2 regions of the Puerhibacterium sp. TATVAM-FAB25 genome follow, and region 1 is predicted to be linked to the other one. Evidence: predicted binding sites of a transcription regulator. Region 1 holds the regulator's gene; the other holds the start of a gene.
The links. The regulator Rex, encoded in region 1, represses fermentation and respiration genes when NADH is low (regulators of the CRP and FNR family bind a similar motif). The targets are predictions, from matches to a motif close to CTTGTGAANNNNTTCACAAG.
Positions count from the first base shown of each region.

Region 2: the regulator Rex is predicted to act here: its motif matches at 2,754-2,773, upstream of mqo (malate dehydrogenase (quinone)).

Region 1 is NZ_JAXUAK010000014.1:68,675-78,655, reverse strand. Features, by position in the region: gene U5M74_RS12895 (TrkH family potassium uptake protein) at 1-133, opposite strand, end outside; gene U5M74_RS12890 (acetoin utilization protein AcuC) at 227-1,402, shown strand; gene U5M74_RS12885 (30S ribosomal protein bS22) at 1,589-1,687, shown strand; gene U5M74_RS12880 (ADP-ribosylglycohydrolase family protein) at 1,875-3,230, shown strand; gene U5M74_RS12875 (HAD family hydrolase) at 3,247-4,074, opposite strand; gene U5M74_RS12870 (glutaredoxin family protein) at 4,145-4,429, shown strand; gene U5M74_RS12865 (redox-sensing transcriptional repressor Rex) at 4,439-5,101, shown strand; gene U5M74_RS12860 (YceI family protein) at 5,259-5,807, opposite strand; gene U5M74_RS12855 (MarR family winged helix-turn-helix transcriptional regulator) at 6,000-6,524, shown strand; gene U5M74_RS12850 (RimK family alpha-L-glutamate ligase) at 6,583-7,581, opposite strand; gene U5M74_RS12845 (histidine phosphatase family protein) at 7,684-8,331, shown strand; gene U5M74_RS12840 (TlpA family protein disulfide reductase) at 8,328-8,936, shown strand; gene U5M74_RS12835 (cytochrome c biogenesis CcdA family protein) at 8,936-9,718, shown strand; gene U5M74_RS12830 (cytochrome c biogenesis protein ResB) at 9,719-9,981, shown strand, end outside.
Region 2 is NZ_JAXUAK010000002.1:345,006-354,986, forward strand. Features, by position in the region: gene U5M74_RS03870 (response regulator) at 1-520, shown strand, start outside; gene eis (enhanced intracellular survival protein Eis) at 600-1,826, shown strand; gene U5M74_RS03880 (pyridoxal 5'-phosphate synthase) at 1,885-2,535, shown strand; gene mqo (malate dehydrogenase (quinone)) at 2,792-4,318, shown strand; gene U5M74_RS03890 (DUF6891 domain-containing protein) at 4,401-5,039, opposite strand; gene U5M74_RS03895 (LysR family transcriptional regulator ArgP) at 5,124-6,047, opposite strand; gene U5M74_RS03900 (LysE/ArgO family amino acid transporter) at 6,121-6,744, shown strand; gene pntB (Re/Si-specific NAD(P)(+) transhydrogenase subunit beta) at 6,780-8,216, opposite strand; gene U5M74_RS03910 (Re/Si-specific NAD(P)(+) transhydrogenase subunit alpha) at 8,218-9,792, opposite strand.

The DNA of each region.
Region 1 (9,981 bases):
GCGCCATCAGCAGGGCGGTGAACAGCATGCAGACGCCGAAGAACACCGTGACGGCCAGGCGGGCGGGCGACTGCCGGGCGAGGCGGTCCACCAGCTCGCGGCCGGCGAACAGGCCGTCCCTCACGCGGGCCACGGCCACCTCCTCGATACTCGACAGATCCTCGACGCTGCACGGCCGATCCATGCTCCCACGTGCGCGCCGTCCCGGTGGGCTACGGTGACCAGCATGCCCGTCGCCCGGCTCGTGTGGAGCCCCGAGCTGTTGCAGTACGACTTCGGCCACGGGCACCCCATGGCGCCCGCGCGGCTCGACCTCACCATGCGGCTGGCGGCCGAGCTGGGGCTCCTGGACTCACCGGACCTGGACGTCGTGGCGGTGCGGCCCGCGCCGGACGCCGTCGTCGAGACCGTGCACGACCCGGCGTACGTGGCCGCGGTGCGCCGCGCCGACGCCGAGGGCGTCGCCGACCCGGCGCGCGGCCTCGGCACGGAGGACGACCCGGTCTTCCCGGGGATGCACGAGGCCGCGGCCCGCCTCGTGGCCGGGTCGGTGGACGTGGCCGAGGCCGTGTGGCGCGGCGCGGCGGCCCACGGGCTGAACATCGCCGGCGGGATGCACCACGCGCGCCGCGACGCGGCGTCCGGCTTCTGCATCTACAACGACGCCGCGGCGGCCGTGCAGCGCCTGCTGGACCTCGGGGCGCGCCGCGTGGCCTACGTGGACCTCGACGCCCACCACGGCGACGGCGTCGAGCAGATCTTCTGGGACGACCCGCGGGTGCTCACCGTGTCGGTGCACCAGGACGGGCACACCCTGTTCCCCGGCACGGGCGGACCGGCCGACGTCGGCGGCGCCGGCGCGGAGGGCACCGCCGTCAACGTGGCGCTGCCGCCGCGCACCGCCGGCCCGGCGTGGCTGCGGGCGGTCGACGCCGTGGTGCCGGCGGTGCTGCGCGAGTTCCGGCCCGACGCGATCGTCTCCCAGCACGGCGCCGACGCCCACGCCCGCGACCCGCTGTCCGACCTGCGCGTGTCCGTCGACGCCCAGCGCACGGCCGCGCAGTGGGTGCACGCCCTGGCGCACGAGCTGTCCGACGGCCGGTGGGTCGCCCTCGGCGGCGGCGGGTACGCCGTCGTCGACGTCGTGCCGCTCGCCTGGTCGGCGCTGGTCGCGGAGGCGCTGCACACCCCCCTGCCGCGCGGCACGGAGCTGCCGGAGCACTGGCGCGGCGTCGTCGAGGAGGTCTCCGGGCTGGAGGCGGCGGGCCGGCTCGGCCGGGGCGAGGTGGAGTTCCGCCCCTGGCGCGACGGCTACGACCCGGCCGACGACGTCGACCGCGCCGTGCTGGCGACGCGGCGGCACGTGTTTCCCCTGTGGGGGCTCGACCCCCACCACGACTGACCCACGACTGACCGGGCCGACCGCGCCGATTTCTGCGCGGTCGGGCGACCGGGTACCCTGGGGGCGGACTTTTCTGTGTTGGCCGGCCGTGGCGCTGCAGTACCGCAGCGCCGGGAGGGGCCAACCGGTTCCATCCGCTGCCCGGCCTCGCGCCGGCCGTCGACCGATCAGATTTGTGAGGACCGCATGGGCTCCGTCATCAAGAAGCGCCGCAAGCGCATGGCGAAGAAGAAGCACCGCAAGCTGCTTCGCAAGACGCGTCACCAGCGCCGCAACAAGAAGTGACGTGACGCCCGCGCACGCGGGCGCAGCGCACCGAGCCCGGACCCGGCTCCTCACGGAGCGGGTGCCGGGCTCGTCGCGTCCGCGGGGGCTGACAGCGGGCCGCGGGCGTGCCAGGGTGCGGTCCTGACGTCTGCTCGGCAGGCGCTCGACAGCTGCTCGACGAGCAGCCCGGCGAGGGGAGCGCGCGATGAGGCTGGCCTGGGCCGAGCCGGAGGACCTGCTGGCCCACGAGCTGGTGCAGGCCGCCGCGGAGGGCCGCGACGTCGCCCGGGTCCGCGCCCGCTGGGTCGCCGCGGGCGGCGACCCGGAGCCCGCCCCGAACGGCGCCGGCCCGCTGCCCGCACCGCCGGCGCTGCGCGCCCTGGCCCGCGACCTGCTGGACGAGGTGGCCGCGCTGCCAGCCGCCCCGGCGCCCGCCGAGCCCGACGACTGGGCGGCGATCGAGGCGCTCCTGCCACCGGCGCCCCGCCTGCCCCGCCCGGACGGCGGGTACGCCGCGCGGGTGCTCGGCGCGTGGACCGGCCGGGCGGCCGGCTGCCTGCTCGGCAAGCCGGTCGAGGGCACGCCCCGCGCGGGCGTCGAAGAGCTCGCCCGGGCCACCGGGCGCTGGCCGCTGGACCGCTGGTTCACCGCGGTGGGGCTGCCCGCCGACGTGGCCGCGCGCTGGCCGTGGAACCGCTCGGCGTCCGTCGCGCTCGAGGAGACGATCGCCGGCACCCCCGAGGACGACGACCTCGACTTCCCGATGCTCGCCGTCGAGCTGCTCGAGCGGCACGGGCGGGGGTTCACCACCGACGACGTCGCCGCGCTGTGGCTGGCGGCGCTCCCCGCGGCGCGCGTGTTCACCGCGGAGCGGGTGGCCTACCGCAACCTGCTCGAGGCGCGGCCCGTCCCGGAGACGGCGACCCACCGCAACCCGTTCCGCGAGTGGATCGGCGCGCTCATCCGCACCGACGTCCTGGGCTGGACGAACCCGGGCGACGTGCGCACCGCGGCCCGCCTGGCCTGGACCGACGCCCGCCTCAGCCACACCCGCAACGGGCTGTACGGGGCGCAGTGGGCGGCGGCGCTCGGGGCCGCGGCCACCGTGTGCGGCACCGTCGGCCAGGTGCTCGACGCCGCGGCGGCGGCCGTGCCGCCCGGCAGCCGGCTGGCCGGCGCGGTCGACCTCGGCCGCGGGCTGGGCGAGGCGTGCGACGGCTCCGAGGCCGGCGTGCGCGCCGGGCTGGACCGGCTCCACGCCGAGCTCGGCCACCTGCACTGGGTCCACGTGCTCAGCAACGCCGCGGTCATCGCCTTCGCGCTGGCCGCCGGGCGCGGCGACTTCGGCGCCAGCGCGGGGATCGCCGTCACCGCCGGGTGGGACACCGACTCCGACGGCGCCACGGTGGGCGGCGTCGTCGGGGCGCTGCGGGGCGTCGACGGCATCGGCGAGCGCTGGACCGGCCCGCTCGACGGGCGCATCGCCACCACGCTGCCCGGCGGGGAGCGGCGCATCGCCGACCTCGCCGCGCGCACGGTCGCCCTCGCCCGCTCGGCGTGAGCCCGCGGGCGACGGCTCAGCGCATCTCGAGGCGGCGGCGCACCTGCCGGCGCACGGCGCGCGCCACCAGGCCGACCACCCAGGCCGCCCCGGCCCACGACGCCGTCCGCACGCTGCGGCCCGCCACGCGCTGGCGCCGGCCGCGGAACTCGCGGATCGGCCAGCCGACGTCGCGGGCGTGCCGGCGCAGCCGCACGTCCGGGTTGATCGGGCAGGGGTGGCCCACCGCGTGCATCATCTCGAGGTCGTTGAGGGAGTCGCCGTAGGCGTAGGAGGCCTCCAGGTCGAGCCCCTCGCGCTCGGCGAGCTCGCGCACGGCCTGGGCCTTGACGCCGCCGTGCATGAGGTCGCCCAGCAGGCGGCCGGTGTAGTAGCCCTCCTTGTGCTCGGCCACGGTGCCGAGGCAGCCGGTGGCCCCCAGGCGGCGGGCGATGAGCCGCCCGATCTCCACCGGGGTCGCGGTGACGAGCCACACCTGGTCGCCGGCGGCGATGTGCTCGTCCAGCAGGCGCTTGGTGCCGGGGAAGATCCGCAGCTCGAGGACGGTGTCGTAGACCTCCTCGCCCACGGCCGTGACCTCGGCGACCGACCGGCCGGCGATGAGCGCGAGCGCCCGCTCGCGCACCGTGTCGATCTGGTCCTTGGACTCCCCGAACGCGACGTAGCGCGCCTGGATCCAGGCGAACCGGAGCAGGTCGGCCGTGCCGAAGAACCGGCGCCGGTACAGCTCGCGCGCGAGGTGGTAGGCGCTCGCGCCGCGGATCACGGTGTTGTCGACGTCGAAGAACGCGGCGGCCGGGCGGTCAGCGCCCTCGGGTGCGGGCGTGCTGGCGGCGTCCGACATGCCGCCCACTGTAACGGCGGCCACCGCGGCAGGGGCCGCGACGCCGGAACGGCGCGCGTACGCTGTGCTGGTGAACGAGCCGCAGACGCAACAGGACGCGCGCGTCGTGCTCTTCACGCGGACCGGCTGCCACCTGTGCGACGAGGCGCGGGAGGTCGTGGCCCGTGTGTGCGAGTCGGCCGGGCAGCGGTGGCGAGAGGTCGACGTCGACGGCGACGCCGGCCTGGCGGACCGCTACGGGGAGTACGTGCCCGTCGTCGAGGTGGACGGCGTGCAGCAGGGCTTCTGGTACGTCGACGCGGACCGGCTGGCCCGCCGCCTCGCCCCCGGTCCGGTGCGCGGCGCGCGCCCGTAGGGAGGGGACATGATCGAGATCGGAGAGGTGACGGTGCCCGCCGCCACCGTGGCACGGCTGCCCTACTACCTGCGCGCCCTGCGCGACCTCGCGGCGCGCGGGGTGCGCACGACGTCGTCCACCGAGCTCGCGGAGGCCTCGGGCGTGGGCCCCGCGCAGCTGCGCAAGGACCTCTCCTACCTGGGGTCGTTCGGCACCCGCGGGGTGGGCTACGACGTCGAGTCGCTCGACTCGGTGATCACCTCCGCGCTGGGCCTGACCTCCGAGCACCGGCTGGCGATCATCGGCGTCGGCAACCTCGGCCTGGCCCTGGCGAACTACTCCGGCTACTCGTCGCGCGGCTTCCAGGTGGCGGCCCTGCTGGACGCGGCGCCGGAGGTCGTGGGCACGAGCACCGGCGGGCTGACCGTGGAGCACGTCGACGACCTCGAGGACGTGCTGGAGCGCGAGGGCGTGACCATGGTGGTGCTCGCGACGCCGGGGCCCGTGGCCCAGGGCGTCGCCGACCGCGTGGTGGGCGCCGGCGTGCGGGAGATCCTGTCGTTCGCGCCCGTGGCGCTGCAGGTGCCCGACGACGTCGTCGTGCGCTCCGTGGACGTCGGCGGCGAGCTGCAGATCCTCGCCTTCCACGCCGCCGCCCGGGCGGCGACGGCGGCGCGCGCCGTCTCCTGACGCCGAGATAGAGAACCTGTCGGCCGAGATAGAGAGCACCTCGGCCGAGATAGAGAGGCCCCGCCCGCCGCGGACGAACGCGGCGGGCGGGGCCTCTCTATCTCGGCGCCGGAGGTCTCTATCTCGGCGCTGGAGGTCTCTATCTCGGCAGGGAGGGTCAGGCCTGCTTGATCGCCGAGATGTCGAGGGCGATCTTGACCTTGTCGCCCACCAGGAAGCCGCCGGTCTCCAGGGCCGCGTTCCAGGTCAGGCCGAAGTCGGCGCGCTTGATCTCGAGCTCGGCCTCGAAGCCGGCGCGGTCGTTGCCGAACGGGTCCTTGGCGGTGCCGGCGAACTCGGTGGGGAGCTCGACCTGCTGGGTGACGCCGTTGATGGTGAGGTCACCGAGGATGATGTGGTCCTCGCCGTCCGACTTGATCGAGGTGGAGGTGAAGCTCCAGGTGGGGCGCTCCTCGGCGTGCCAGAAGTCGGCGCTCACCAGGTGGCCGTCGCGGTTCGCGTCGCCCGTGTTCACCGACGCGGCGTCCAGCTCCGCGGTGACCGAGGAGGACTCGAGGTCGTCGCCCACGGTGATGGTGCCGGCGGTGATCGCGATCGAGCCGCGCACCTTGGCGATGCCCGCGTGGCGGACGGTGAACGAGGCGGTCGAGTGGCTGGGGTCGATGGCGTAGGTCCCGGTGGTGAGGCCGGCGGGCAGGGCGGTCATGGATGCTCCTCGTCGTGTCGGGGGCCGACGGGCGTCGGCGGCACTGCGGTCAGCATAGGACGGTTAGTTGAAAAATCAACCATCGCCCCGCGCACTGGCGTCAACGGGGTGTCGGTCTGGCGTATTCCCGCCCCGCACGTCACACTGGCGATCGTCCCGGGTGGTGGTCCCGGAGATCTCCGGAGGCAGGTCATGGTCACGAAGCCCGCAGGCGCGGCCGGGTCCGCGGCCCCCGCACCCGCCGCCGACCCCACCGACGTCGAGTGGCTGACCGAGGACCAGCAGCGCGCCTGGCGCGCCTACCTCGACGGCACCGCCCGGTTCGTCGACGCGCTCGACCGCGCGCACGACGCCGGCATCCCCGTGACGCTGGGGGAGTACCACCTGCTCGTGCAGCTGTCGGAGCAGCCCGACCGCACGCTGCGCATGTCGGCGCTCGCCGACGGCCTGGCGCTCTCGCGCAGCCGCCTCACCCACACCGTCGACCGGATGGAGCGCCGCGGCCTCGTCGAGCGCCGTCCGGTGCCCGGCGACCGGCGCGGGGTCAACTGCGTGATGACCGACGAGGGCTGGAAGCTGCTCCAGCAGGCGGCGCCGGCGCACGTCGCCGCCGTCCGGCGCCTGCTCGTGGACGTGCTCGACCCCGAGGAGTTCGCGGTGCTCGGCCGCGCGATGGCCAAGGTCGCGCGCGAGGCCAAGGCCGCCGCGGAGGGGTGACGGCGCCCGAGGGAGACCCGCGGGACCCGCCCGGGGGCCGGCCGGGATGCCGGTCCGCTCAGGCGGGGTAGGTCTCGCGCAGCAGGCGCGCGAGGTGGCGCACGATCTCGCGCGGGCCGCTCCGCGGCGCCGCCGCCTCGACGTCGGAGTTGTAGTTCGTGTTCGTGTTGACGTCGTAGGTGAGCGTGCGCCCGTCCGCGGTGCGGATGTTCTCGATGCCGGCCACCTCGATGCCGTGGCGCCGCGTGAACTCCGTGTACCGGGCCACGACCGGGTCGTCGGCGTAGCCCTCGCGCAGCGAGAACAGCCCGGTCGCCTCGTCGGGGGCCATCGAGATCGTGGCGCCGGGCGGCATGACCGGCCGGCCCGTCGCCGGGTCGATCGCGCACGCGTCGGCCGGGCAGAGCTGGAACCCGCCGCGCTCGGTGTCGCCGCGCACGGCGTAGACCAGCTCGTGGCCGACGATCTCCACGCGGGTGATCCCGCCGTCGGCGGCCACCACGTACTCCTGGATCAGCGTGATGCCGTCGACCGGCGCCTCGTAGTCCTCCGAGGCCAGGTGCTTCTCGAGGTCCTCGAGCGCGTCGAAGCGGCGCACGCCCAGCCCCTTGCCGCCCTGGTTGTGCTTGGTGACGAACGGCCCGGGCGCCTGCGCGGCGAACCGGCGCGCGGCCTCGAGCACCCGCTCCGGCCCGCCCACCGCGGCGACCGTCCGCGGCGTGTCGATGCCGGCGGCGCGCAGGGCCGTGAGCTGGTCGACCTTGCTGACCTCGAGCTCGAGCACCCGCCGGCCGTTGACCGTGCGTCGCCCGTGCGCCTCGAGCCAGGCCAGCACCGCGCGGGCGTAGTCCTTGCTCAGCCCGTGCTCGCGCGTGTGGCTGGAGGCCGAGATGCGCGACCAGAAGATGCCCTCGGGCGGCGTCGCGTCGAGGTCGAGGGTGCCGTCGGTGAGCAGCCACTCCTCGTGCTCGACGCCCTCGGCGGCGAAGGCCGCGGCGAACGGCGGGAACCACTCGGGGTTCTCGTGCAGGGCGTAGATCTTCGGCGCGGTGGTCACGCCGACCACGCTAGCGGCGGGTGAGCGGTTCCCGGAGTGATTGTCGTCTCAACCGACAGGGTCCTGGGGGAACGCCCAGGACCGCGTGGGAGACTGGCGGGCATGGTCACCACCACGGTCCACCTGCTGCGCCATGGCGAGGTCCACAACCCCGACCGCGTGCTGTACGGGCGGCTGGCGGGATACCACCTGTCCGAGCGCGGGCACGCGATGGCCCGCACGGTCGCCGACCACCTGGCCGCCTCCGGCGGCGACATCGCCGCCGTCGTCGCCTCCCCGCTGCAGCGCGCCCAGGAGACCGCCGCCCCCGTGGGCGCCGCGCTCGGCCTGGCCGTCGGCACCGACGAGCGCCTCGTCGAGGCGGGCAACGCGTTCGAGGGCTCCACCGTGGGCTCCGACCCCGCCCAGCTGCTGCGCTCGCCACGCTGGTGGAAGTATCTGTGGAACCCCCTGCGCCCGTCGTGGGGCGAGCCGTACACCGAGCAGGTCGCGCGGATGCGCGCCGCCGTGGAGGACGCCCGCCGCGCGCACGAGGGCCGCGAGGTCGTGCTGGTGAGCCACCAGCTGCCGGTGTGGATGGCCCGGCTGTCGTTCGAGGGCCGGCCGCTGGCCCACCACCCCGCCCGGCGCCAGTGTGCGCTCGCGTCGCTGACGAGCCTGCGCTTCGAGGACGGGACGTTCACCGGCCTGCACTACTCCGAGCCCGCCGGGGCCCTGCTGCTCGGCGCCGACCCGGTGCCGGGGGCATGATGCGCCGCCGACCGGCCGCCGCCGCCGCGGCCGCCGCCGCGCTGCTGGCCGTGCTCAGCGCCTGCTCCCAGCCCTCGGGCGCCGGCGACGTCGTCGACCAGGGCTTCGTGTCCGGCGACGGCTCCGTGCAGCAGTGGGAGCCGGACGACCGCAAGGACCCGGTCACCGTCAGCGGCACCGACTTCGAGGGCCAGGCCGTCGACACCGCGCAGTGGGAGGGCGACGTCGTCGTCATCAACACCTGGTACGCCTCGTGCGCGCCCTGCCGCGCGGAGGCGCCGGACCTCGTCGCGCTGGCCGAGGACCGCGCCGACGACGGGGTGCAGCTGCTGGGCATCAACACCGAGGACGAGGCGGGCGCCGCGCAGGCGTTCGAGCGCACCTACGGCGTGCCGTACCCGTCGATCGCCGACCGCAGCGGCCAGGTCGTCGCGCGGCTGTCCGGCGTCGTGCCTCTCCAGGCCGTGCCGACGACGGTGGTGCTCGACCGCGAGCACCGCCCCGCCGCGCGCGTCATCGGTCAGGCCGACCCGTCGACGCTCGACGCGATCATCGACGAGGTGCTGGCGGAGGGCGGGTCCGGCGGCGAAGGGGCCGGCGCCTGATGGGCGACGCCTTCGCCACCACCGCGTTCAGCGGCTCGATGCTGCTGGCGGTGCCGGTCGCCGTCCTGGCGGGGCTGGTCTCGTTCGCCTCGCCCTGCGTGCTGCCGCTCGTGCCGGGCTACGTCGGGTACGTCAGCGGCATGGCCGCGGCGAGCGCGGGCGGCGGGCGCACCCGGACCACGGCGGCGGTGCGCACGGCGCCCGGCCGCGGCCGCGTCGTGGGCGGCGTCGCGCTGTTCGTGCTGGGCTTCACCGCCGTGTTCGTGGCGCTCATGGCCGCCGCCGGCGCGCTCGGCACCTACCTGGTGCGCTGGGAGGAGGTGCTGCAGCGGGTGCTCGGCGTCGTCGTGATCCTGCTGGGCCTGGCCTTCCTCGGCGCCATGCCGTTCCTGCAGCGCGAGCGGCGCCTGCACGTCAGCCCGCGCGCGGGGCTGTGGGGCGCCCCGCTGCTCGGCGTCGTCTTCGGGCTCGGCTGGACGCCGTGCATCGGCCCGACCCTCGCCGCGGTGCAGGCGCTCGCCCTCGACGAGGCGTCCGCCGGCCGCGGCGTGGTGCTCGGCGTCGCCTACTGCCTGGGCCTGGGCGTGCCGTTCCTGCTCGTGGCCCTGGGCCTGCAGTCCTCCCAGCGGATGCTCGGCTTCCTGCGCCGGCACCGGCTGGCGGTCCTGCGGGTCGGCGGCGGCCTGCTGGTGCTCATCGGCCTGGCGCTCGTCACGGGCGTGTGGGGCACGTTCACCGGGGAGCTCCAGGGCTGGGTCAGTGGATTTGCGACGGTGGTGTGAGTGAGCGAGACCCCCAGGACGCAGCGCGCGACCGACGCGCGGCGGCCCTACCGGCCCGAGGGCATCGACGACGCGTTCGCCGCGCCCGAGGAGGCGCCCGCCGAGCGGCCGGCGCCGGTCGCGACGGCCGCGGGCACCGGGCCCGGCGACACCGGTGCCGACGGGCAGAGGGCGGCCGACGGCCCCTCCCTGCCGGCGCTCGGCTGGCGCGGCACGCTGCGCTGGACCTGGCGCCAGCTGACCTCGATGCGCGTGGCGCTGCT
Region 2 (9,981 bases), on a different contig from region 1:
GGTCGAGGCGGTCCGGCGCCTGCGGCCCGACGTCGTGTGCATGGACGTGCGCATGCCCGGCGTCGACGGCCTGCGCGCCACCGAGCTCGTGCTGCGGCTGCCCGACCCGCCACGGGTGCTGGTGGTGACCACGTTCGAGCACGACGACCACGTGGTCGACGCGCTGCTGGCCGGGGCGTCGGGGTTCCTGCTCAAGCGGGCCAGCGCCGAGGCCATGGTGCAGGCGGTGCGCACCGTGGCCGCGGGCGAGAGCCTGGTGTTCCCGCAGGCGGTCCGCGAGCTGGTGCGGGGCACCCGCGCGCCGCGCGCCGCGCACACCGGGCCCGCGCTGACGCCGCGCGAGACCGAGGTGCTCCGGCTCGTGGCCCGCGGCATGACGAACGCCGAGATCGCAGCCGACCTCGTCGTCGGGGTGGAGACCGTGCGCACCCACGTCGCCGCGGTGCTGGCCAAGCTGCAGGCGCGCGACCGCACGCAGGCCGTGGTGCTGGCCCACCGCGCCGGCCTCGTCGAGCTCTGAGCGGACGCCGTGCATGAACGTCCTGCACGTGGGGGCATATGGGGGCGACGCCGCGCGCCCGGCACCGTAGCGTCGGGTCGTGACCGTCACCGTGCGCCCCGTCGACCTCGCCGACGCCCCGGCCTTCCAGGCGCTGGGCGCCGAGGCGTTCGGCGTCCCCGCCACGCCGCCGCCCGCCCCCACCGCCGAGACGTGGCCGCCCGCGGAGGCCCGCCCGTGGGGCGCGTTCGACGGCGACACGCTCGCCGCCCGCCTGCTGGTGCGCGGCTTCACGTCGTGGTTCCACGGCGCCACGCTGCCGACGGCCGGGTTCGCCGGTGTCACGGTCGCCGCCGAGGCCCGCGGCGGCGGGCTCGTGCGCAGGCTGTTCGACGCGGCGCTCGGCGAGGCGCGCGAGCGCGGCGAGGTGATCTCCACCCTCTACCCCAGCGCGGCCGGCATCTACCAGGGCCTCGGCTACGCGACCGTCGGCGCCTTCGACACCGTGCACGTGCCGCTCTCGGCGCTGGCGCGCGTGCCGGCCCCGGCCGACGGCACCCGCGCCCGGCGCGCCGGGGCGCGGGACCTGCCCGCGGTCCGCGCCGTCTACGACGCGTGGGCGGCCGGCCAGAACGGCCCCCTCACCCGCATCGAGGCGCCGTTCGCCGTCGACGAGTCCGTGCTCGACGAGCACACCGGGGTCACGCTCGCCGTCGACCCCGCCGACCGCGTCGTCGGCTTCGCCACCTGGGACCGCGGGTCCGGCCACGACCGCACCGGCCGGCTCGAGGTCGAGGACCTGGTCGCCCTCACGCCCGACGCCGCGCGGACGCTGTGGCGGGCGCTCGGGTCGTTCGGCATGGTCGTCGGCGCGGTCGCGCTGAGCACCTCCGGCCTCGACCCGGCCCGGCTGGTGCTGCCCGACCACGCCGCCACGCTCGCCGCGCACGACCCGTACATGCTGCGCATCCTCGACGTGCCCGGCGCGCTCGGCGCCGCCCGCGTCGCGCACCTCACCGCGCGCGTGCCCTTCGCCGTCGCCGGGCGGGGCCACGGCGTCGGCCCGAGCGACCGGCTGCGGGGCGCCTGGACCCTCGAGGTCGCCGACGGCGCCGTCCACGTCGCGCGCGACGGCGACGCCCCCGCCTCGCCCGCCGAGGCCGACCGCCCCACCTTCACGCCGGCCGGCCTCGCGGCGTCGTGGGCGGGCGCGCAGTCGGCGGCGAACCTGCGCCTCGCCGGCCACCTGGCCGGCCCGCCAGCCCACGACCTGCTCTGGGACGCCGTGTGGGGCGGGCGGCAGGTCCACGTGCGTGACTACTTCTGAGGCCACACCGCTCCGGGGGCCGCACCGCTCCCGGGGCACCACCGCGAAGGAGACCCGCATGAGCGACTTCCGCGACCGGCTGCGCGGGCTGCCGACCTTCCCCGACGACCTGCCGCCGTTCGAGGTGGAGGCCACGCCGACGGACCCGCTGGCGCTCTTCGCCGCGTGGTTCGACGACGCGGTGGCCGCCGGCGTGCCCGCGCCGCACGCCGCCAACCTCGCGACCGCGGACGCGGCGGGCACCGTGCACGCCCGGATGCTCACCCTCAAGGACGTCGACGCCGACGGCTTCTGGTTCGCCGCGCACGCCACCAGCCCCAAGGGCCGCGACCTGGCGGAGAACCCGCACGCGGCGCTGACCTTCTTCTGGCGGGACCTGGGCCGGCAGGTGCGCGTCAGCGGTGCCGTGCACCCGGGGCCCGAGGCGGTCTCGCGGGCCGACTTCCTGGCGCGCCCGGAGACCTCCCGCGCCGCGGGGCTGCTCACCCACCAGAGCGAGCCGCTGACCGACCAGGCGCAGCTGCGCGAGGCGTTCGACGAGGCGCTCGGGCGGGTCCGGGCGGACCGCGCGCTCGCCGCGCCCACGTGGACGGCCTACGTCCTGGCGCCGACCGAGATCGAGTTCTGGCAGGCGGCCGAGGACGGGCACGTGCGCCTGCGCTACCGCGCCGGCGCGGCCGGGTGGACGAAGGGGCTGCTGTGGCCGTGAGCCGCGCCGCCCGCGACACGCCCGACAACCCCGACACCCCCGCTATCTGACGTCGCTGCTGGTCGGGCGCGCGGCGTCGGGTACGGTGTGCGCCGGACATCCCGGCGGACGCCTCCCGTGACCGCCCCGGCGGACGGGCTCGCGCGCGGCGCGCGTGTGAGCGATCCCACCCGCCCCGTAGCCTCGTTTGTGACCGGTGTCATAGACGATCCCGCCATTTCGTGACGGTTTTCACGTGCTCCTACACTGGCGGATCGTGACTTCTGTTTCCACGAGCACCCGGGACGCCGTCGACGTCGTCCTGATCGGTGGCGGCATCATGAGCGCGACCCTCGGGACGCTGCTGCAGCAGCTGGAGCCCGACTGGTCGATCGACGTCTACGAGCGGCTCGACGACGTCGCGCAGGAGTCGTCGAACCCGTGGAACAACGCGGGGACCGGGCACGCCGCGCTCTGCGAGCTGAACTACACGCCCGAGCGGCCCGACGGCACGATCGACGTCACCAAGGCCGTCACGATCAACGAGCAGTTCGAGGTCTCCCGCGAGCTGTGGAGCCACCTGCTCACCACGGGCCGCCTGACGAGCACGGCGTTCATCAGCCGCACGCCGCACATGACGTTCGTGCGCGGCGAGGCCAACGTCGACTACCTGCGCCGCCGGTACGAGACGCTGTCGGCCCACCCGCTGTTCAGCGACATGGAGTTCAGCACCGACCGCGCGCAGATCGCCCGGTGGGCTCCCCTGCTCGTGGAGGGCCGCGACCCGGCCGAGCCCGTGGCCGCGACCCGCAACGCCCTGGGCACGGACGTCGACTTCGGGACGCTGACCCGCCAGCTGCTCGACACCATGGTGGCGAACGGCGCCCGGCTGCGCCTGCAGCACGAGGTGAGGAGCATCAAGCGCACCCGCGACGGGCGCTGGCGCCTCAAGATCAAGGACCGCTCGTGGAACGCGCCCGAGCGCACCCGGACCGTCACGGCGCGCTTCGTGTTCGTCGGCGCCGGCGGCGGCGCGCTGCCGCTGCTGCAGTCGGCCGGCATCCCGGAGATCCAGGGCTTCGGCGGCTTCCCGATCTCCGGCGAGTTCCTCCGCACGGCGAACCCCGAGCTCGTCGCCCGCCACCAGGCGAAGGTGTACGGCAAGGCCGACGTCGGCGCGCCGCCCATGTCGGTGCCGCACCTGGACACCCGCGTGGTGGACGGCCGGACGTACCTGATGTTCGGCCCGTACGCCGGGTTCAGCCCCAAGTACCTCAAGAAGGGCAAGTACCTGGGCCTGGTCACCTCGCTGCGCGCGCACAACCTCACCTCGATGCTGGGCGCCGGGCTCAAGAACCTGGACCTCACGCAGTACCTGGTCAAGGAGCTGCTCAAGAGCCCCGAGGCGAAGTTCGAGTCCCTGCAGCAGTTCTTCCCCGAGGCCATGCCCGGCGACTGGGAGAAGATCGTGGCCGGCCAGCGCGTGCAGGTGATCAAGCGCGACAAGGACGGCAAGGGCGTGCTGGAGTTCGGCACCGAGGTGGTCGCCGCGGCCGACGGCACCATCGCCGGCCTGCTGGGCGCCTCGCCGGGCGCCTCGACGGCGGCGTCGGCGATGGTCGGCGTGCTCGAGCGCTGCTTCCCCGCGCGGGCCGAGGCGTGGCGCCCGCGTCTGGCCGAGATGATGCCGAGCCTCGGCGGCGTGCCCGCCGACACCGCGGCGCTCGACGCGGCCCTCGACGGCGCCGAGCGCACGGTGCTGGACGCCTCGGTCTACGAGTCGCAGGCCGACTCGCGGGTCTGACCCGCCCGCCGACGCACGACGGACGGCGCGCCCGGGAGGTCCCGGGTGCGCCGTCCGCGTCTGGCCGTTCGCGTCTGCAGGCTCAGGCCACCGAGCCGCGCACGCCGGGCAGCCGACGGCGCCAGCGCGGCACCCGCACCACGATCCCGTCGTCGTCCGCCGTCGCCGCGAGACCGTGGCGCTCGAGCACGGCCACCACGCGCCGCGCGAGCTCGGCCGCGCGGGCCGGGTCGCCGTCCGGCGTGCCGCTGGCGAGCCGCAGCGTCCCGGTCGAGAGCGTGTCCAGCGAGCCGGCCGGGAAGAAGACCCAGCCGCGCGCGGACGCCCCGGCCAGGGCCCGCGCCTCGCGCTCGCCGCACTCGACGCAGTCGCCCAGGCTCGCGCGGGCGAGGACGCCCTCGGCCTGCAGCTCGGCGAAGGCGGCGTCGAGGCGGCGGTCGTCGCCCTCCTCGCCCGCCCAGGCGCGCTGGGCCGCCAGGCCGGCCTCCCACTCCTGCCGGACCACGCGCTCCACGGTGCCCGCCCGCGGCGTCACCGGCGCGAGGGCGGCGAGCTCGAGGCAGCGCGAGAGCACGTCGTCGAGGGTCGCGAAGCCGCCGCGCGTCATGGCCCGCGCGGCGCTGCGCACGTCCGCCAGCACGTCGTCGGCGGTGATCTCGTCCAGCACGTCGGCCTCCTCGCTCGTCAGCCCGTACACCTGCTCGGCCGTCTGCTCCGACATCGCGCTCCCGTCCTTCCGGTCGTCCCGCGGGGTCACGGCGCCCACGTTAGGACGGCCCGGTGACACTCACGGCGGCAGCGACGCTCACGGCAGCAGCGCGGCCGCCGCGGCGCGGCGCACGGCCCGGGCGACGGCGCCGAGCACCGGGGTGCGCAGCGACCACTGCTGCCAGTGCAGCTCGACGTCGACGTGCGCGCCCGCCTCGAGCTCGACCAGCGCGCCGGCGGCCTCGGGCCCGTCGGAGTGCTCGTGCGGCAGCAGCCCCCACCCGAGGCCGTGCACCACCGCGCGGGCGTAGTCGGCGGTGGAGGGCACGTAGTGCCGGGGCGGCTCGACGTCGCGGCCGGCCTTGGCACGGGCGTAGCGGTCCTGCAGGTCGTCCTTGCGGTCGAACATCACCATCGGCGCGACGGCGATCGCCTCGGGCGTCACGCCGTCGGGGAACCAGCGGCGCGCGAACGCCGGCGTCGCGAACGGCCGGTAGCGCATGACGCCGAGCCGCACGGCGGTGCAGCCCTGGACCGGCACCGCCTGCGTCGTGATGGCGGCCATCACCTCGCCGGAGCGCAGCAGCTCCGCGGAGTGGTCCTGGTCCTCGCGGTGCACGTCGAACACCGCGCGGTCCGCCACCTCCGCCAGCGCCGCCATCGCCCAGGTGTTGAGCGAGTCGCCGTTGATGGCGATGGGCACGCGGGCGAGCGGGGCGCCGGCCCCCGCGTCCCCGCCCGCCCCTGCATCCCCGGCCGCGCCCGGGCCGGACGTCCGGCCGGGCAGGCCGGACTCGCGCACCACGGCGAGCACCTGGCGCGCGAGCCGCACGTAGTCGGACCCCACCTCCGTGGCCGCCACCGGCCGCGAGCGCCGCACGAGCACCGCGCCCGCGCTCGTCTCGAGCGCCTTGATGCGCTGGCTCACGGCGGACGGCGTCACGTGCAGCACCCGGGCGGCGCCGTCGAACGAGCCCTCGTCCACGACGGCGAGCAGGGCGTCGAGCTGGGCGATCTCCATGAAGCAACGCTAAGGCAACCTGAGAAACATTCGTTGGACTGACGCTGGGAGGGCACCTAGCGTCGTGGTCGTGATGCTCCACGCGCTCGCCGGCCTCGGCTTCGGCCTGTCCCTCATCGTCGCCATCGGGGCGCAGAACATGTTCGTGCTGCGCCAGGGCCTGCGCCGCGAGCACGTGGGCGTCGTCGTCGCCGCGTGCACGCTGTCCGACGTCGTCCTCATCGGCGCGGGGGTGGCGGGCGCCGGCGCGCTGCTCGGCGCCGTGCCGTGGCTCGTGACCGTGATGCGCTGGGGCGGTGCGGCGTTCCTGCTCGTCTACGCCGGCCTCGCGGCGCGGCGGGCGCTGCGCCCCACGGGCGCCTCGCTGCAGCCCGACCACGCCGCCCGCCCGTCCGGCGCCGGCCGCGCGGGCGCGGGGACGGTGCTCGGCACGGCGCTGGCGATCACCTGGCTCAACCCGCACGTCTACCTCGACACCCTGGTGCTGCTGGGGTCGGTCGCCGGGGGCCACGGCGAGGGCCGCTGGTGGTTCGCGGCGGGGGCGATGGTCGGCAGCCTGGTGTGGTTCACGGCGCTCGGGTACGGCGCGCGGCTGCTGCGCCCCGTGTTCGCCCGGCCGGGCGCGTGGCGGGTGCTCGACGCCGTCATCGCCGTCGTCATGGTGGCGCTGGCCGTGGGGCTGCTGCTCGCCGGCTGAGGATCACAGCGCCCGAGGATCAGAGCGCCCGAGGATCAGAGCGCCTGGACGATCTTCTCCACCTGCTCCTTGGCGTCACCGAAGAGCATCGCGGCGTTCTCCCGGGCGAACAGCGGGTTGGGCACGCCCGCGTAGCCGGCGGCCATCGAGCGCTTGAAGATTACGACCTGCCCCGCCTCCCACACCCGCAGCACGGGCATGCCCGCGATGGGGCTGCGCGGGTCCTCCATGGCGGCGGGGTTGACCGTGTCGTTGGCGCCGATGACCAGGACGACGTCGGTGCCCGCGAGGTCGTCGTTGATCTCGTCCATCTCCAGCACGATGTCGTACGGCACCTTGGCCTCGGCGAGCAGCACGTTCATGTGCCCCGGCAGGCGCCCGGCCACCGGGTGCACGCCGAAGCGCACCGCGACGCCGCGGGCGCGCAGGCGGGCCACCAGCTCGGCCACCGGGTACTGCGCCTGCGCCACGGCCATGCCGTACCCGGGCGTGACCACGACGCTGCGCGCGCCGCGCAGCATCCGGGCGACGTCCTCGACCTGCACCTCGCGGTGCTCCCCCGCCCCGGCGGCGGGCCCGGCGCCGGGTCCGCCCGTGGGGGCGCCGAACCCGCCCAGCACGACGGAGACGAACGAGCGGTTCATCGCCCGGCACATGAGGTAGCTGAGGATCGCGCCGGAGGCGCCGACCAGCGCGCCGGTGACGATGAGCAGGTCGTTGCCGAGCATGAAGCCCGCGGCGGCGGCGGCCCACCCCGAGTAGGAGTTGAGCATCGAGACGACGACGGGCATGTCCCCGCCGCCGATCGCCGCCACGAGGTGCGCGCCGAGCGCCAGCGCCACCACCGTCATGAGCAGCAGGGGCACGAGGGCCGCGGGGCCGTCGGCGGCGAGGAACCACGGCAGCAGCCCGAGCGCCACCGCCACCGCGGCCAGGTTCAGCGCGTTGCGCCGCGGCAGCACCAGCGGCGCGGACGACATGCGCGCGGCCAGCTTGAGGTAGGCGACCACGGAGCCGGTGAGGGTCACCGCGCCGACGAGGACGCCCAGGAAGACCTCGACGCGGTGCACCGCCTCGTCGTCCGGGCCGCCCGCGAGGCCGCCCGTGAGCAGGGAGTTGTAGCCGACCGCGACCGCCGCGAGGCCGACGGACGAGTGCAGGATCGCGATGAGCTGGGGCAGCTCCGTCATCGCGACCCGCCGGGCGCGCCACGCCCCGACGGCGCCGCCGAGCACGAGCGCGGCCAGGGCCAGGCCGAGCGTCACGCCGACCGGCCGCTCGGACCGCTCTGCCGCCAGCAGCACCGTCGCGCCCAGCGCCAGCGCCATGCCGACGATGCCGAGCGTCACGCCGCGCCGGGCCGTCGTCGGCCGCGCGAGCCCGGCGAGGGACAGCACGAACAGCAGGGCGGCGACGACGTACACGGCCTGCGCGAACGCGGTGGCCGTCCCGGCGTCCGTGCCCGGCGCCACCTCAGGCGTCCTTCCGGAACATGGCGATCATGCGGCGGCTGACGCCGAACCCGCCGACGATGTTGACGCTCGCCACGGTGGCCGCGACGAACGCGAGGGCGGTGACCACGGGGTCGTCCACGCCGAGCTGCAGCAGCGCGCCGACCAGGATGATCCCCGAGATGGCGTTGGTCTGGGCCATCAGCGGGGTGTGCAGGGAGTGGCTGACGTCGGAGATGACGTAGAACCCCACGACGACGGCCAGCGCGAACACCGTGAAGTGCCCGAGGAACGCCGGCGGCCCGAGCGTCAGGGCCAGCACGACCAGCACCGCCGCCAGCGCCGCGCCCACCGTGCGGCGCCACCGCCGCAGCCGCCCGCGCGCCGCGGCGTCGGCGGGAGCGGGCGGGGCTCCCGGCGGGGCCGCCGGCGTCGCCACCGGCACCGGGGGCGCCGCCGAGACCGCCACGGGCGGGGGCGGCCAGAGCACCTGCCCCGCATCCCCGTCCTTGCCGAGCGTCACCGTCATCCCGCGCTGCACCGGGTCGTCGAGGTCGAGCACGGGCCGGCCGTCCTTGCCGGGGGTGAGCAGCTCGAGCAGGTGGACCACGTTGGTGCCGTACAGCTGCGAGGTGTGCGCGGGCATGCGGCCGGGCAGGTCCGTCCAGCCGAGCACGACGACGCCGTTGTCGGTGACGACGCGCCGGCCCGGCACGGTGACCTCGGCGTTGCCGCCGCCCGGCGCCCCGAGGTCGACGATGACCGAGCCGGGCCGCATCGCCGCGACCGTCTCGGCGGTGATCGTGCGCGGGGCGCGGCCGCGGACCAGGGCCGTGGTGATGACGACGTCCGCCCGGGCGCACTCCTGCGCGTACAGCCGCAGCGCGGCCTCCTCCTGGGCGGGCGTCAGCGGGCGGGCGTACCCGTCGGCGCTGACCTCCTGCTGCGCCTCCTCGGCCCGCACGAACGTGGCGCCGAGCGACTCCACCTGCTCGGCCGCCTCGGGGCGCACGTCGAAGGCGCGGACCGCGGCGCCGAGGCTGACCGCGGTGCCGGTCGCGGCGAGCCCGGCGACGCCGCCGCCGATGACGAACACCGCCGCGGGCGGGGTCTTGCCGGCCGCGGTGACCTGGCCGGCGAACATGCCCTGGTACTCCGCGGCGGCCTCGATGACGGCGCGGTACCCGGCCACGTTCGACATCGTGGAGAGCGTGTCGATCGCCTGCGCGCGGGACACGCGCGGCACGGCGTCCAGCGCCAGGGCCGTGACCCCGCGGGCCGCGAGCGCCGCGAGCCGGTCGGGGTGGGCGGCCGGGGCGAGCTGGGCGACGAGCACCGCGCCGGGCCGCAGCAGCGCCAGCCGGTCGGCGTCGGGCGCGCGGACCGCGGTGACGACGTCGGCGCCCCAGACCTCCGCCGTCGTGCCGAGGGCGGCGCCCGCCTCGGCGTACGCGGCGTCCGGGAACGTGGCCTCGCTGCCGGCGCCGGCCTCGACGACGACGTCGTACCCCAGGCGCCGCAGCCGCGGGACGGTGGCGGGCGTGGCGGCCACGAGCCGCTCCCCCGCGTGGTGCTCCCGCGGTACGCCGATGCGCATGCGGACCTCCCGGGCCGGTCGAGCGCAACCTATCGGGATCGGGCGCCGCCGGCACGGGCAGGTGGCGGCACCACTGGTGGTGGAAGCAGGAGAGGCCGCCGGCGGCGGCCTCTCCGCTGACGACCGTGCGGGGGCGGCGCGGCCGGACGTCCAGCCCCCTGCGCGGGAGGTCCGGCAGCGCGCCCCGCC